3 regions of the Streptomyces sp. NPDC102258 genome follow, and region 2 is predicted to be linked to each of the others. Evidence: riboswitches for the same ligand, from Rfam matches in the RefSeq annotation. Region 2 holds a riboswitch; each other region holds the start of a gene.
What was found. A riboswitch is a leader RNA that binds a small molecule or an ion and turns the genes downstream of it on or off. The one in region 2 is predicted to bind cobalamin.
Positions count from the first base shown of each region.

Region 1: another riboswitch for cobalamin. It lies ahead of cobN (cobaltochelatase subunit CobN); the one in region 2 lies ahead of ACZ6ZT_RS08330 (energy-coupling factor ABC transporter permease).
Region 3: another riboswitch for cobalamin. It lies ahead of ACZ6ZT_RS09410 (ribonucleoside-diphosphate reductase subunit alpha); the one in region 2 lies ahead of ACZ6ZT_RS08330 (energy-coupling factor ABC transporter permease).

Region 1 covers NZ_JBVJLO010000025.1:36,436-41,552, reverse strand. Annotated here, with positions in the region: gene cobN (cobaltochelatase subunit CobN) at 1-2,397, opposite strand, end outside; cobalamin riboswitch at 2,438-2,563, opposite strand; gene cobG (precorrin-3B synthase) at 2,774-4,060, shown strand; gene ACZ6ZT_RS31125 (precorrin-8X methylmutase) at 4,065-4,712, shown strand; gene ACZ6ZT_RS31120 (precorrin-2 C(20)-methyltransferase) at 4,709-5,117, shown strand, end outside.
Region 2 covers NZ_JBVJLO010000004.1:77,596-82,712, reverse strand. Annotated here, with positions in the region: gene ACZ6ZT_RS08350 (PadR family transcriptional regulator) at 1-181, opposite strand, end outside; gene ACZ6ZT_RS08345 (energy-coupling factor ABC transporter ATP-binding protein) at 226-1,053, opposite strand; gene cbiQ (cobalt ECF transporter T component CbiQ) at 1,044-1,793, opposite strand; gene ACZ6ZT_RS08335 (energy-coupling factor ABC transporter substrate-binding protein) at 1,797-2,195, opposite strand; gene ACZ6ZT_RS08330 (energy-coupling factor ABC transporter permease) at 2,201-2,899, opposite strand; cobalamin riboswitch at 2,928-3,145, opposite strand; gene ACZ6ZT_RS08325 (AMIN-like domain-containing (lipo)protein) at 3,196-3,714, opposite strand; gene ACZ6ZT_RS08320 (SsgA family sporulation/cell division regulator) at 3,791-4,198, opposite strand; gene ACZ6ZT_RS08315 (L-serine ammonia-lyase) at 4,443-5,117, opposite strand, start outside.
Region 3 covers NZ_JBVJLO010000004.1:322,510-327,626, forward strand. Annotated here, with positions in the region: gene ACZ6ZT_RS09395 (carbon starvation CstA family protein) at 1-1,354, shown strand, start outside; gene ACZ6ZT_RS09400 (CstA-like transporter-associated (seleno)protein) at 1,351-1,548, shown strand; gene ACZ6ZT_RS09405 (Uma2 family endonuclease) at 1,604-2,188, opposite strand; cobalamin riboswitch at 2,301-2,433, shown strand; gene ACZ6ZT_RS09410 (ribonucleoside-diphosphate reductase subunit alpha) at 2,580-4,964, shown strand; gene ACZ6ZT_RS09415 (ribonucleotide-diphosphate reductase subunit beta) at 4,964-5,117, shown strand, end outside.

The DNA.
Region 1 (5,117 bases), on a different contig from region 2:
CGGGGAGCCGGAGGGGCCCGCCGGTACGAAGTCGCCGTCCAGGGCCCGGACGACGTGCGCGATCTCGTCCGTGGTGCCCGCCAGGCGCGGGACGACCTCGCGGGCGGCAAAGGCGAGGACGTCCGCCACCGCCGCGGGGTGGCCGGCGGCGACGGAGGCGACCGCGTCCGCGGACCAGCCGGCGTCCTCCATCGCCCGGACCAGGGCGCGGGCCGTCTCCTCGACGGCGTCCGCCGAGGTGCGGGTGGGGGCCGACTCGTCCAGGCCGAGGGCCTCGCGCAGGCCCGGGAGGGCCGTCGTACCGCCCCAGATCTGGCGGGCCCGCAGGATCGCCAGGACCAGGTTGACGCGGGCCTCGCCGGTCGGGGCGCCGCCGAGGACGTGCAGGCCGTCGCGGATCTGCGCGTCCTTGACCTCGCACAGCCAGCCGTCGACGTGGAGGAGGAAGTCGTCGAAGCCCTCGTCGTCCGGGCGTTCTTCGAGGCCCAGGTCGTGGTGCAGCTTCGCCGCCTGGATCAGCGTCCAGATCTGCGCGCGGATCGCCGGCAGCTTCGCCGGGTCCATGGCGCTGATCTGCGCGTACTCGTCCAGGTGCTGTTCGAGCCGGGCGATGTCCCCGTACGACTCGGCGCGCGCCATCGGCGGCACCAGGTGGTCGACCAGGGTGGCGTGCACGCGGCGCTTGGCCTGCGTGCCCTCGCCCGGGTCGTTGACGAGGAAGGGGTAGATCAGGGGGAGGTCGCCGAGGGCGGCGTCCGGGGCGCAGGAGGCGGAGAGGCCGGCGTTCTTGCCGGGCAGCCATTCGAGGTTGCCGTGCTTGCCCAGGTGGATCATCGCGTCGGCGCCGAAGCCGCCGTCCTCCGCGCGCGCCTGGATCCAGCGGTACGCGGCCAGGTAGTGGTGCGAGGGCGGCAGGTCCGGATCGTGGTAGATCGCGATCGGGTTCTCGCCGAAGCCGCGCGGCGGCTGGATCAGGATCAGCAGGTTGCCGCGGCGCAGCGCCGCGAGGACGATGTCGCCCTCGGGGTTCGCCGAACGGTCCACGAACATGTTGCCGGGAGCCTCGCCCCAGTGCTCCTCGACGCTTTCGCGGAGCTCGGCGGGCAGTTCGGCGAACCAGCGGCGGTAGTCGGCCGCCGGGATGCGGACCGGGTTGCGGGCGAGCTGCTCCTCGGTCAGCCAGTCCTGGTCGTGGCCGCCCGCCTCGATCAGCGCGCGGATCAGCTCGTCGCCGTCGCCCGAGACGAGGCCGGGGATATCGGTCGCCGGGCCGAAGTCGTAGCCGCCCGCGATGAGGGTGCGCAGCAGCTCCACGGCGCTGGCCGGGGTGTCGAGGCCGACGGCGTTGCCGATGCGGGAGTGCTTGGTGGGGTACGCCGACAGGACGAGGGCGATCCGCTTGTCGCGGCGCTCGATGTGCCGCAGCCGGGCGTGGCGCACCGCGATGCCGGCGACGCGGGCGGCCCGCTCGGGGTCGGCGACGTAGGCGGGCAGGCCGTCCTCGTCGATCTCCTTGAAGGAGAACGGCACCGTGATCAGGCGGCCGTCGAACTCCGGGACCGCGACCTGGGTGGCGGCGTCGAGCGGCGAGAGGCCCTCGTCGTTCTCCTCCCAGGCGCCGCGGGAGCCGGTCAGGCACAGGGCCTGGAGGATCGGTACGCCGAGCGAGGCGAGGGCGCCCGCGTCCCAGGACTCGTCGTCCCCGCCCGCGGAGGCGGTGGCCGGGCGGGTGCCGCCGGCGGCCAGGACGGTGGTGATGAGCGCGTCGACGCCCGCCAGCTCGGCCAGCAGTTCCGGCTCCGGGGTGCGCAGGGAGGACACGTACAGCGGCAGGGGGCGGCCGCCCTTGGCCTCGATGGCCGCGCAGAGGGCGTGCACGAAGGCGGTGTTGCCGCTCATCTGGTGGGCGCGGTAGTAGAGCACCGCGACGCGCGGGCCCTCGGCCGACTCGGCGGCGGGGCGCTCCAGGTGGCCCCAGGTGGGGGAGGCGGCGGGGGGCTCGAAGCCGTGGCCGGTGAGGAGCACGGTGTCGGAGAGGAAGCGGGCCAGCTGGTCGAGGTTGGCGGGGCCGCCGTGCGCGAGGTAGGCGTGCGCCTCGGCCGCGATGCCGATGGGGACGGTGGAGGCCTCCATCAGCTGGGCGTCCGGGGCCTGTTCGCCGGTCAGCACCACGACCGGGCGGGTCTGGCCGGGGGCCAGGAGGACGTCGAGGCCCTCCTGCCAGGCGCGGAGGCCGCCGAGGAGGCGTACGACGACCAGCCCGACGCCGTCGAGGAGCCCGGGGAGGTCGTCGAGGGGGAGGCGGGAGGGGTTCGCGAACCGGTACGGGACGGGGCCGTCCGCGGCGGCGCGAGCGCTCAGCAGATCGGTGTCGGACGTCGACAGCAGCAGGATCATGCGGCGGCAGGCCTTCCTCGGGGTTTCCGCGCCCCGGGCAGTGAGGACGACGGGAGTTCCTGACTCACCCCGCCGATCGCTCCGCGGGGTTCACAGTGGCGGGACCGCGCCGGAATCGCACCGGGCTTCCTCCCATGTCGCCGTCCTCGGCGATGACGGGCCGAACGGCCCGTCGGAAGGTCATCCTAGGCGGCGTCGTCCCTGGCCGGGAGTGGGGGTGGCCCGCTCGGGCGGGAGCGCGGGGGACCTGCCCCGGGGGCCGCGCCGCGAAACGCCGACGGGGCGGCGGGAACCGTACGGGGGAGGGGGCTGCGGGGTGGGGAGGGTGGCGTCTGACACAGGCCGGGCGTGGGGAATCGTGGGTATGCTCGCGGCCATGCCCCAGCCCCCTTCCGTCACATCGCGGGACGAACCCGTCATACGGGACCGCGGTGACGCCTGCCCCGGCGCGCTGCGCCTGCACGCGGCGGACGACGGGTTCCTGGCGCGCGTCCGGATCCCCGGCGGGCTCCTCGACGGCCCGGCGGCGGTGGCGCTGGCCGACGCCGCCGACCGGCTCGGCGACGGCCACCTCGACCTCACCTCGCGCGGCAACGCGCAACTGCGCGGCCTCGGCGCGGCCTGCGGCGGGGAACTCGCCGCGCTGCTGGACCGGGCCGGGCTGCTCCCCGCGCCCTCGCACGAGCGCGTCCGCAACATCGTGGCCTCCCCGCTGACCGGCCTGGACCGCTCCGGCCTGCCCGATGTGTCGGCCTGGGTGCCGGAGCTGGACCGGCTGTTGTGCGCCGATCCGGCGGCGGCCGGGCTCTCCGGGCGCTTCCTGTTCGCCCTCGACGACGGGCGCGGCGACGTGGCCGCCCTCGCCGGAGACGTCGTCGTGGTCGCGCGCCCCGACGGCACGGCCCTGGTGTCCACCGCCGGCGCCCGGGAGGGCGTCCGCGTCGCGGCGGAGCATGCCCCCCGGGCCGCGCTGCTCGCCGCCCGCCACTTCCTCGACGCCGCCCGGTCGGCCGGTACGCGAGCCTGGCGGGTGAGCGAACTGCCCCCCGAACACGCCCTGGATACCAACGAGTTGGCGGGTCGGCTGGCCGCCGCCGGGATCACCGGCCGGGTCGCGGACGCGTCCGTGCCCCCGCCGGGTGACGGGCCCGAGCCGGGGCTGGTGCGCGGAGCGGACGGGCGGGCCGCGCTGTCCGTACTGGCCCCCCTCGGCCGGCTGAGCAGCGGCCAGTGGCGCACGCTGGCCCGAGCGGGCGGCCGCGCGGGGCTGCGGCTGACACCCTGGCGCGGGATCGTCGTCCCCGGACTGACCGGGCCCTCGGCCGCCCGCGCGCTCGCCGCCGCCGCCGACGCCGGCCTCGTCACCACCCCCGAAGACCCCTGGCGCTCCGTCACCGCCTGTACCGGGCGGCCCGGTTGCGCCAAGTCCCGGGCCGACGTACGCGCCGACGCGCTGGCCCTCGTACGGCGGACGCCCGGGCCGCTGCCCGTGCACTGGTCCGGATGCGAACGCCGCTGCGGGCATCCGCGCGCCGCCGCCTGGGTGGACCTCGTCGCCACCCCGGACGGCTACGAGGTCTCCGCGGCCGGCCGCGCCCCCGCGACCGTCCGGCACCCAGATCTGGCGGCGGCCCTGACGACCGCCCGCAGCACCACCCAGTGAAGAAATGAGCGAGTACACCGTGTTCGAGTACGAGAAGGACGGCGCCGCGATCTACCGGCAGTCCTTTGCCACGATCCGCGCCGAGGCGGACCTTTCCGGGCTGCCCGCCTCCGTCGCCCAGGTCGCGGTGCGCATGATTCACGCCTGCGGGATGACCGACCTGCCCGGGGACCTCGGCTACACCCCGGACGTCGTGCTGCGGGCGCGCGCCGCGCTGCGCGCGGGCGCGCCGGTCCTGTGCGACGTGCAGATGGTCGCCAGCGGCGTCACCCGCAAGCGGCTGCCCGCCGCCAACGAGGTGATCTGCACCCTCTCCGACCCGGCGGTGCCCGCGCTCGCCGCGAAGATGGGCACCACGCGCAGCGCCGCCGCCCTCGAAGTGTGGCGGGACCGGGGCCTGTTGGAGGGCTCGGTGATCGCCGTCGGCAACGCGCCCACCGCGCTGTTCCGGCTGCTGGAGATGATCGAGGAGGGCGCCCCGCGCCCGGCCGCCGTGATCGGCGTGCCCGTCGGCTTCATCGGCGCCGCCGAGTCCAAGGACGCGCTCGCCGCGCACCCCTCGGGCCTGGACCACCTGATCGTGCGCGGCCGGCGCGGTGGCAGCGCCATCGCGGCCGCCGCCGTCAACGCGATCGCGAGCGAGGAAGAATGAGCAAGCTGTACGGCGTCGGGCTCGGCCCCGGCGACCCCTCTCTGATGACCCTGCGGGCCGTCGAGGCCATCGCCGGAGCCGACGTGGTCGCCTACCACAGCGCCCGCCACGGCCGTTCCATCGCCCGCTCGATCGCCGCGAAGCACCTGCGCTCCGACCACATCGAGGAACCGCTGGTCTACCCGGTCACCACCGAGACCACCGACCACCCCGGCGGCTACCAGGGGGCGATGGAGGAGTTCTACGAGGCCGCCGCGGCCCGCCTCGCCGCGCACCTGGACGCCGGGCGCACCGTGGCCGTCCTCGCGGAGGGCGACCCGCTCTTCTACAGCTCGTACATGCACATGCACAAGCGGCTCGCCGACCGGTACCCGACCGAGGTGATCCCCGGCGTGACCTCCGTGA
Region 2 (5,117 bases):
GACCCTCGCTGGGCAGCGCCCGGATCAGCCCGGCCTCCTCCAGCCGCCCCAGCTCCCGGTAGATCTGCTGGTGCGTCGCCGACCAGAAGTACCCGATCGACTTGTCGAAGCGCCGGGTCAGCTCCAGCCCCGACGAGGGCTTCTCCAGCAGGGCGGTGAGGATGGCGTGCGGCAGCGACATGCGGCCATCCTAGGTTTGCCGGGCGCCGCGCCGGAGCCGGTGGCTCAGTGCCAGGCGGTCAGGGCCTGCGGTACGCGGGGGCCGGGGGCGTCCGCGGCCAGCAGGCCGCGGGCGCGCAGGAGGGCCGACACCGCCGGGGACCAGGCCTGGCGCAGGCCCGCCGAGGCCAGCAGCTCCGGGTCGGCCAGCAGCGCCGCGGCCGGGCCGGTCCTGATGCCCGCCGGGGTCAGCACCGCCGCGTCGTCGGCCCAGCGCACCGCGAGGTCCACGTCGTGGGTGGCCATCACCACCGTGGTGCCGGCCGCGCGCAGACCCGCCAGTACGTCCAGGAGGCGCTCCTGCCCGTCCGGGTCCAGCCCGGCCGTCGGCTCGTCGAGGATCAGCACGCGCGGTGCCATCGCCACCGCCCCGGCGATGGCCGCCCGCTTGCGCTGCCCGTAGGAGAGGAGGTGGGTGGGGCGGCCGCGCAGCGCGGTGATGTCCAGGGCGGCGAGGGCGGCTTCGACCCGCTCGCGGACCTCCGGCGCGGACAGCCCCAGGTTCATCGGCCCGAAGGACACGTCCTGTTCGACCGAGGCCGCGAAGAGCTGGTCGTCCGGGTCCTGGACCACCAGCTGCACCGAGGTCCGCAGCCGGGTCAGCCCCGCCCGGTCGTGGGCCACCACCGCGCCGTCCAGGCGCAGCGTGCCCGTGACGGGCCGCAGCCCGCCGCTGAGCAGCCGCATCAGCGTGGTCTTGCCGCTGCCGTTGCGGCCCAGCAGGACCAGCGCCCGGCCCTCCTCGATCCCGAAGTCCACCCCGGACAGCACGGCCGGGCCGTCCTCGTAGGCGTATCCCGCCCCGGCCAGTTCCACCACCACGCTCACGGGCACAGCTCCTTCAGTACGAGGGTCCCCGCGACCAGGGCGGCCAGCAGGGCGGCGGAGGCCGTGAGGAACCGCCAGGACAGCGACGCCTCGGGGACGAGGACCCGTAGCGCGCCGTCGTAACCGCGCCCGGCCAGCCCCTCCTGGAGCCGGGCGGCGCGGTCGAAGGCCCGGACGAACGTGGTCGCGGCGAGCCCGGCCAGCGAACGCCACACCGCCGCCCGGCCCGTCTGGCCGAGCCGGGCCGCCTGGGCCCGGCGGACCCGCGCCATCGAGTCGAGCAGCAGGAAGCCGATGCGGTACATGACGAGTGCCACGTCCACCACCGGGGCGGGCACCCCGGCCCGCACCAGCCGGGGCAGTACGTCCGAGACCGGGGTGGTGAAGGCGAACAGCAGCACGCCGAGGGAGGCCGCCGAGGTGCGCAGCAGGAGTTCCGCCGCGTGCCGGGGCCCGTCCGGGGCCAGGGCGACGAACCCGGCCGGGCCGCCCACCGACACCAGCAGCGGCAGCGCCCCGGTCACGCAGAAACCGAGCGGCACCCGGAAGGCCCGCCACAGCTGCCGGCCCGCCACCCCGGCCGGGCCCAAAAGCACGGCGAGGGCGGCGGCCGCGACCAGCGGTCCGCCGGGCCAGGGCGGCAGGCAGACGGCGGTGACCGTCAGCCCGAGCCCGAGGAGGGCCTTCTCCAGCGGGTGCCGGCCGCGCCAACGGCTGGAGTGGGCCGCCACGTCGATCGGCAGCACCGCCTAGGCCTCCGGCGCGGCGGGGACGGGGGCCGCCGGGCCGGCCGTGGCCCCCGGGCCCGCGACCGGGTCCACCGCCGGGTCCGAGGCCTGGGCCGTGGCCAGGGCCAGGCCCTGCCGACGGCCCTTGCGGATCCCGAAGTAGTACGCGAGCACGCCCGCGCCCAGCGCCGCCTGGAGGGCGAACAGCGCCGACTCGACCTCCCCGGAGGGAGGTTCGTACAGCGGGGAGAACCAGGGCTTGTAGTCCGGCTCCAGTTCCGTGATGGCCGTCTGCGCCTGCGCGTCCGCGCCCGCGAACGGCTCCTCCTTGTCGTCGCCGAGCCCCAGCGCGAGCGGGAGCACGGCGAGCGCCGCCACCAGGAGCAGCAGCAGGGTGTTGATCTTCGCGTTCCGGGTCAGGGCCATCAGAGCGCCGCCTCCCGGCGCGCCCCGGCGGTGCCGGTCATCCGCGCGACCCCGAGCCGGACCAGGTCCGACCGGCTGGACTGCATCAGCAGCCGCATCACGAGGACGGTCAGCAGCCCCTCGCTCACCGCGAGCGGGATCTGGGTCACGGCGAAGATGCCGGCGAACTTCTCCAGGGAGCCCAGGAACCCGCTGGAGGGGTCCGGGAAGGCGAGCGCGAGCTGTACGGAGGTCACGCAGTAGGTGACGAGGTCGGCGACGAACGCCCCGGCGAAGACGGTCACCATCAGCGGCGCACCGGACTTCCGCAGCAGCCGGTAGGCGGCGTACCCGGCCCAGGGGCCGGCGATGGCCATCGAGAAGACGTTCGCGCCGAGCGTGGTCAGGCCGCCGTGCGCGAGCAGCAGCGCCTGGAACAACAGGGTGATCGTGCCCAGGACCGCCATGATCGGCGGCCGGAACAGGATGGCCCCGAGTCCGGTCCCGGTCGGGTGGGAGCAGCTGCCCGTCACCGAGGGGATCTTGAGCGCGGACAGGACGAAGGTGAACGCGCCGGACGCGCCGAGCAGCAGCGTGCTCTCCGGGTTGGCCTTCACCTCGCGGGTCAGGGCGCGGACACCGTGGACGACGAACGGGGCCGACGCGGCGCCCCAGGCGGCCGCGTGCAAGGGGGGCAGGAACCCCTCGGCTATATGCATGTGTGGGAGACCTCTCCAGCACCTCGTGGATGGACGACGCGCCCCGGCCGGTCTCCTGGCTTACGGGTCATGATGCCCGGGCTCCGCCTTCCCGGTCCCCCGCGGTCTCCCGCGCGGGTCCAGTGGCTTCCCGCAGGAGTGGAGCCGGACTTCCCGATCACAGTGGCGAGGGCCGCACCGGTTTCCCACCGGTTTCCCGAACACCAAGGCTTGTTGACCCTAGTCGCCCGGGCGGACCGGCAACAAACCCGCTCCCCGGAGGGACGCGGTCCGCCGGCGGCGCCCGGGCGGCCGGTTCAGCAGGTGGCCGGGTGGGCGACGTCCACCACGTACCGCTCGGGCGAGTGGAGGACGCTGGTGGTGAAGGCGGGCGGGGTGTCGAAGGCGGCGCCGAAGGTCACGTACCCCTCGTAGTCGCCGGTCAGGGCGAGGCCCTTGAGCTTGCTGAGCCCGATCTGCTGGAGCTTGGGCCCCTGGTAGACGTTGTGGCCCGCGTCGTCGTGTGCGGCGGCGGGGTGCAGGCGGATCTCCAGGAAGTACGTGCCCGCCAGCGGGACGGGCTTGCCGGACCCGTCGTAGACCAGCTCGGAGACGGGCGTGACGGTGACCGGCGGGGCGGCGCCCTGCAGGTCGATGACGATCCGGTCGTACGTGCAGTGACCGCCCCAGCGGGCGTTCACGACGAGCGGGGTCGCGGCACTGACGGCTGGGGCGGCGGCCGATGCCGGGGCGCTGAGCGCGAGTCCGGCGGTGAGCAGGGCGCCCGTGGCCAGGGCCACGGTCCGGCGGCGGCGCGGGCTGAGCGGGTGACGCATGAAGTCCCCCCGATTCTCGTGAGACGGGGACTGCCTGTCACCCGGGAAGACACCGCCGGGGACCCCGGCGGTTCCCTCAGTGCGCCAGCAGCGCGCTCAGTTCCGCGTCCAGGTCGTAGTGGCGCCGTTCCTGCCCGCGCGGGACCAGGTCGGTCATCCGGCGGCACAGCTCCCGTACGTCCTTGGCGCGGGCGGAGACCACGCAGCTGTGCCGGCCGTTGCTGAAGGCGAGGAACACCCGCGGTTCGGTGCCCCGGCGCAGCGGCCACACCTGGATGTCGCCCTCGCCGGTGCCGCAGGTCTGCCCGTCGAGGAGCAGCTCGCGCGAGAACACCCAGCGGGCGAGGTGGGTCCCGGCGCCGCGGAAGTCGACGGCCAGCTCGTACGGCCGGTCCGTGCGGTACACGAAGGTGCCGGTCAGCGGGACGGTCAGCGGTACGGCCTCCAGCCGCAACGGCAGGACGCGGTGCTCGGTGGTGGCCATGGTGGCTCTGCCTCTCTTCGCGCGGTGGGCTCACGGGCCCCCCTCGGGCACGCTAGCCGACGATCCCGGCCCTCCCCGGGGCCGAAGGTCCCGAGCGCGGGGGCCGCTCGGCCCGATCCCGGGACCTGCCCGGCGCCTACCCAGGGTCCGCGCGGATCCGCGCCGCCGGCCGGGACGCGCACGAGCCCGCCCTCCGGGGGAGGGCGGGCTCGGGGGGCCGGTCAGCGCGCGGGGGCGGGGCCGGTCAGCACTCGATGACGTTGACCGCGAGACCGCCGCGCGCGGTCTCTTTGTATTTGACCTTCATGTCGGCGCCGGTCTCCTTCATGGTCTTGATGACCTTGTCCAGGGAGACCTTGTGGGAGCCGTCGCCGCGCATCGCCATCCGGGCCGCGGTGACGGCCTTGACGGCGGCCATGCCGTTGCGCTCGATGCACGGGATCTGGACGAGGCCGCCGACCGGGTCGCAGGTCAGGCCGAGGTTGTGCTCCATGCCGATCTCGGCGGCGTTCTCGACCTGCTCCGGGCTGCCGCCCAGGACCTCGGCGAGGGCGCCGGCCGCCATCGAGCAGGCGGAGCCGACCTCGCCCTGGCAGCCGACCTCGGCGCCGGAGATGGAGGCGTTCTCCTTGAAGAGCAGCCCGATGGCACCGGCCGACAGCAGGAAGCGGACCACGCCGTCCTCGTCGGCGCCGGGCACGAAGTTCATGTAGTAGTGCAGTACCGCCGGGATGATGCCCGCGGCGCCGTTGGTCGGGGCGGTGACCACCCGGCCGCCTGCGGCGTTCTCCTCGTTCACGGCCATCGCGTAGAGGGTGATCCACTCCATCGACAGCGCCTGCGGGTCGCCCTCGGAGCGCAGCTTGCGCGCGGTGTTCGCGGCGCGGCGCCGGACCTTCAGGCCGCCGGGCAGGATCCC
Region 3 (5,117 bases), 240 kb from region 2:
GCTGCCCGTGTGGCTGCTGCTGGCGCCGCGCGACTACCTGTCCACCTTCATGAAGGTGGGCACCATCGGCCTGATGGCCGTCGGCGTGGTCATCGCGATGCCGACGCTGCGGATGCCCGCGGTCACCGACTTCGCCTCGCGCGGCGACGGCCCGGTCTTCGCCGGCTCGATGTTCCCCTTCGTCTTCATCACCATCGCGTGCGGGGCGCTGTCCGGCTTCCACTCGCTGGTCGCCTCCGGCACCACCCCGAAGATGATCCAGAAGGAGACCCAGGTCCGGGTCATCGGCTACGGCGCGATGCTCACCGAGTCCTTCGTCGCCATCATGGCCGTGATCGCCGCCTGCATCATCGAGCCCGGCCTCTTCTTCGCGGTCAACTCCCCGGCCGGGGTCATCGGCACCACCGTCCAGACCGCCTCCGAGGCCGTCACCCACCTGGGCTTCGCCATCAGCCCCGAGTCCCTCGCGCAGGCCGCGAAGGACGTCGAGGAGACCAGCCTGCTGTCCCGTACGGGCGGTGCGCCGACCTTCGCACTCGGGATGTCGGACATCTTCTCCTCCGTCGTCGGCGGGTCCGGGATGAAGGCCTTCTGGTACCACTTCGCCATCATGTTCGAGGCGCTCTTCATCCTGACCACGGTGGACGCGGGCACCCGGGTGGGGCGCTTCATGCTCCAGGACACCCTCGGCAACGTGCACAAGTCCTTCAAGGACGTCAGCTGGAAGCCGGGCGTCTGGGCGGCGAGCGCGGTCGTGGTCGGCGGCTGGGGCTACTTCCTGTGGGTCGGCGTCAAGGACCCGCTGGGCGGCATCAACCAGCTCTTCCCGCTGTTCGGCATCGCGAACCAGCTGCTGGCCGCGGTGGCGCTCGCCGTCTGCACCACGCTGCTGGTGAAGTCGGGCCGGCTCAAGTGGGCGTGGATCACGGCCGTCCCGCTCGCCTGGGACGTGGCCGTCACCCTCACCGCGAGCTACCAGAAGGTCTTCTCCGACGACGTGAAGGTCGGCTTCTTCGCGCAGCGGGACAAGTACCAGGGCGGGATCGACGCCGGGAAGGTGCTGGCGCCCGCCAAGAACATGGACGAGATGCACACCGTGGTCACCAACGCCACGGTCGACGGCGTCCTGTCGGTGCTGTTCGCCGTGCTGATCCTGATCGTGCTGGCGGACGCGGCCCGGACCTGCCTGCGGGCCGTCTCCGACCCGGGCTCGGTGCGGCTCTCCGAGGTGCCGTGGAGCCAGTCGCGGATCGTCGCCCCGGCCGGGCTGATCGCGACCGCCGAGGAGAAGGCCGAGATGGCCGCGGCCGGCCTCGACAGCGGCGGCGGCCGGGCCGCGGAGCCCGTCCGGTGAGCCGGGTCCGCGGGGCGCTGGCGAAGGCGCGGTACTTCGTACGGGAGTTCTCGGGCGAGGCCGCGTACGACCGTTACGTCGCCCACGCCCGCTCCCACGACCCGCACGCCGAGGTCCTGACCCGCCGGGCCTTCGAACGGGCCCGGACGGACTCCCGCGAGGCCGACCCCCGCGAGGGCTTCCACTGCTGCTGACCCCCCGCCACCCCCGAAGGGCCGCTCCGTGAAACGGGGCGGCCCTTCGTCGTGGTCAGCGCACCCAGTCCTTGAGGACCTCGGTCTGAAGAGTGATGCCGACCGGGTCGGGGAGGGCGATGTCCGTGCCGTACGGAACGATGTGGACGCTCTCGTACCGTCGGCCGTGGGGCTGGCTGTAGACGGAGACCTCGCACTTGGCCCGGTCGATCAGGAGGTAGACGGGAATGCCGGTCTCCGCGTAGGCGCGGGGCTTTTCGACGTGGTCCCGCCGGTGGGTGTCGGCATCCCAGGAGGTCACCTCGACGGCCATCAGGACCGGCTCGGGATCGACCCAGTCACCGTGGCCGACAAAGGCGTCCGGATGCGCCAGGACCGCATCGGGGATGGCCCGCCCGGTCCGGTATTCCTCCGCCTTGATCCCCTGCCCCGGATGCAGGAACAGATCGGGCCGCGACTGCAGGCAGATCTTGAGCAGCCACTGGATGATCCGACCGTGGTCTCCGTCCGGCATGGCTTTGCTCCTGATGACCCCGTCGATGAACTCCAGCCGCGTCCCCTCCCGCTCGCGAGCCGCTATGCGTGCCACGGCCTCGAAGTCCTCGGTCGGCATGTGGGGCCTGTGGGTCATCACGGTCATGCCTCGCTCACCTTCCTCGACGGTGCTGTCTCCGACGATAGCGGAGAGGTACCTCACCGGGACGCGGCGTTGTGGGCCGACACTACATGTGGGGGCTACCGCATCCAGGCGCCCCCACATGTATGCTCAGGGCTGCTGTCGCCGCAGGGGAATCCGGTGCGAATCCGGAACTGTCCCGCAACGGTATGAAGTGCACCCTTTCGTGCTCCGCAAGTCCGAGGACCTGCCGACAGCGCGCCCGGCTCGACCGATCCGGGTGCCGACCACGTCCGGGCCTCGCGGTTGGGCCGGGGGACGCCATGCGGTGGGGTACGCGTACCCGCACGCCCGCATGCGCCCGCCCGTGCTCCGCCCCACCGATGACCGGGCCGAGCGAGGGAGAGCTCCCCCCGTGACCATCGCGCCCGCCGCACCGCGCGCCGAGTCCGACCAGCCCGCAGCCGAAGGCCCCGGGGCCGCGCTGCTGCGCACCCTCACCGAGCTGACGGCCGACCTCCCCGACACCGACCCCGGCCGGGTCGCCGCCGCCGCCCTGCGCGGCCGCAGCTCCGTCGCGGACGAGGCCGAACTGCGCGGGCTGGCCACCGAGGCAGCCGCGGGGCTGATCTCCGAGGACCCGGCGTACTCCCGCCTCGCCGCCCGCCTGCTCACGCTGGCCGTCGCCGACGAGGCCGCGGGCCAGGGGTCCACCTCCTTCGCCGAGTCCGTCGCGGTGGGTCACCGCGAGGGCCTGATCGCCGACCGCACCGCCGAGTTCGTGGCCCTCCACGCCGCCCGGCTCGACGCCCTGGTCGCGCACGCGCTCGCCGAGGGCGCGGACGACCGCTTCGGCTTCTTCGGCCTGCGCACCCTGCACAGCCGCTACCTGCTGCGCCACCCCCTCACCCGTCAGGTGATCGAGACCCCCCAGTACTTCATGCTGCGCGTGGCGTGCGGCCTCGCGGAGAACGACTCGGTCCAGGCCGTCGAGGAAGTCGCCTCCCTCTACCGGCTGATGAGCCGCCTGGACTACCTGCCGTCCTCCCCCACGCTCTTCAACTCCGGCACCCGCCACCCGCAGATGTCCTCCTGCTACCTGCTGGACTCCCCGCTGGACGAGCTGGACTCGATCTACGACCGCTACCACCAGGTCGCGCGCCTGTCCAAGCACGCCGGCGGCATCGGCCTGTCGTACTCCCGCATCCGCGCCCGCGGTTCGCTGATCCGCGGCACCAACGGCCACTCCAACGGCATCGTGCCGTTCCTGAAGACCCTCGACGCCTCCGTCGCCGCCGTGAACCAGGGCGGCCGCCGCAAGGGCGCCGCCGCCGTCTACCTGGAGACCTGGCACGCGGACATCGAGGAGTTCCTGGAGCTCCGCGACAACACCGGCGAGGACCAGCGCCGCACCCACAACCTGAACCTCGCCCACTGGGTGCCGGACGAGTTCATGCGCCGGGTCAACGCCGACGCCGAGTGGTCGCTGTTCTCCCCCGCCGACGTGCCCGAGCTGGTCGACCTGTGGGGCGACGACTTCGACGCCGCCTACCGCAAGGCCGAGGCCGACGGGCTGGCCCGCAAGACCATGCCCGCCCGCGACCTGTACGGCCGGATGATGCGCACCCTCGCGCAGACCGGCCAGGGCTGGATGACCTTCAAGGACGCCTCCAACCGCACGGCGAACCAGACCGCCGAGCCGGGCACGGTCGTCCACTCCTCCAACCTCTGCACCGAGATCATCGAGGTCACCAACGACGGCGAGACGGCCGTCTGCAACCTCGGCTCGGTCAACATGGGCGCCTTCGTCGTGGACGGCGACATCGACTGGGAGCGCCTGGACGAGACCGTCCGCACCGCGGTGACCTTCCTCGACCGCGTCGTGGACATCAACTTCTACCCGACCGAGCAGGCGGGCCGCTCCAACTCCCGCTGGCGGCCGGTGGGCCTGGGCGCGATGGGCCTCCAGGACGTCTTCTTCAAGCTGAAGCTGCCCTTCGACTCCCCCGAGGCGAAGGCCCTGTCCACCAAGCTCTCCGAGCGCATCATGCTGGCCGCGTACGAGGCCTCCTGCGACCTCGCCGAGCGCAGCGGCCCCCTCCCGGCCTGGGAGCAGACCCGCACCGCCCGCGGCGTCCTGCACCCCGACCACTTCGACGTGGAGCTGAACTGGCCCGAGCGCTGGGACGCCCTGCGCGCCCGCGTCGCCACGTCCGGCATGCGCAACTCGCTGCTCCTGGCCATCGCCCCGACGGCGACCATCGCGTCCATCGCGGGTGTGTACGAGTGCATCGAGCCGCAGGTCTCCAACCTCTTCAAGCGCGAGACGCTCAGCGGTGAGTTCCTCCAGGTCAACGCCTACCTGGTGGAGGAGCTGAAGCAGCTCGGCGTGTGGGACGCGCAGACCCGCGAGGCGCTGCGCGAGGCCAGCGGCTCCGTGCAGGGCTTCGGCTGGATCCCGGCCGAGGTGCGCGAGCTGTACCGCACGGCGTGGGAGATCCCGCAGCGCGGTCTGATCGACATGGCGGCGGCCCGTACGCCGTTCCTCGACCAGGCGCAGTCGCTGAACCTGTTCCTGGAGACGCCCACCATCGGCAAGCTCAGCTCGATGTACGCGTACGCCTGGAAGCAGGGTCTGAAGACCACGTACTACCTGCGCTCCCGCCCGGCGACGAAGATCGCCCGCGCCGCCTCCGGCAGCGCCGTGCCGGCCGCCGCCGCCCCCCTCCCGCAGGCCGTCGACGCCGATGCCCTGGCCTGCTCCCTTGAGAACCCCGAGTCCTGCGAGGCCTGCCAGTAATGAGCTCCACCGCCAAGAACCTGCTCGACCCGGGCTTCGAGCTGACGCTTCGTCCCATGCGCTACCCGGACTTCTACGAGCGCTACCGGGACGCGATCAAGAACACCTGGACCGTCGAGGAGGTCGACCTCCACTCGGACGTCGCCGACCTGG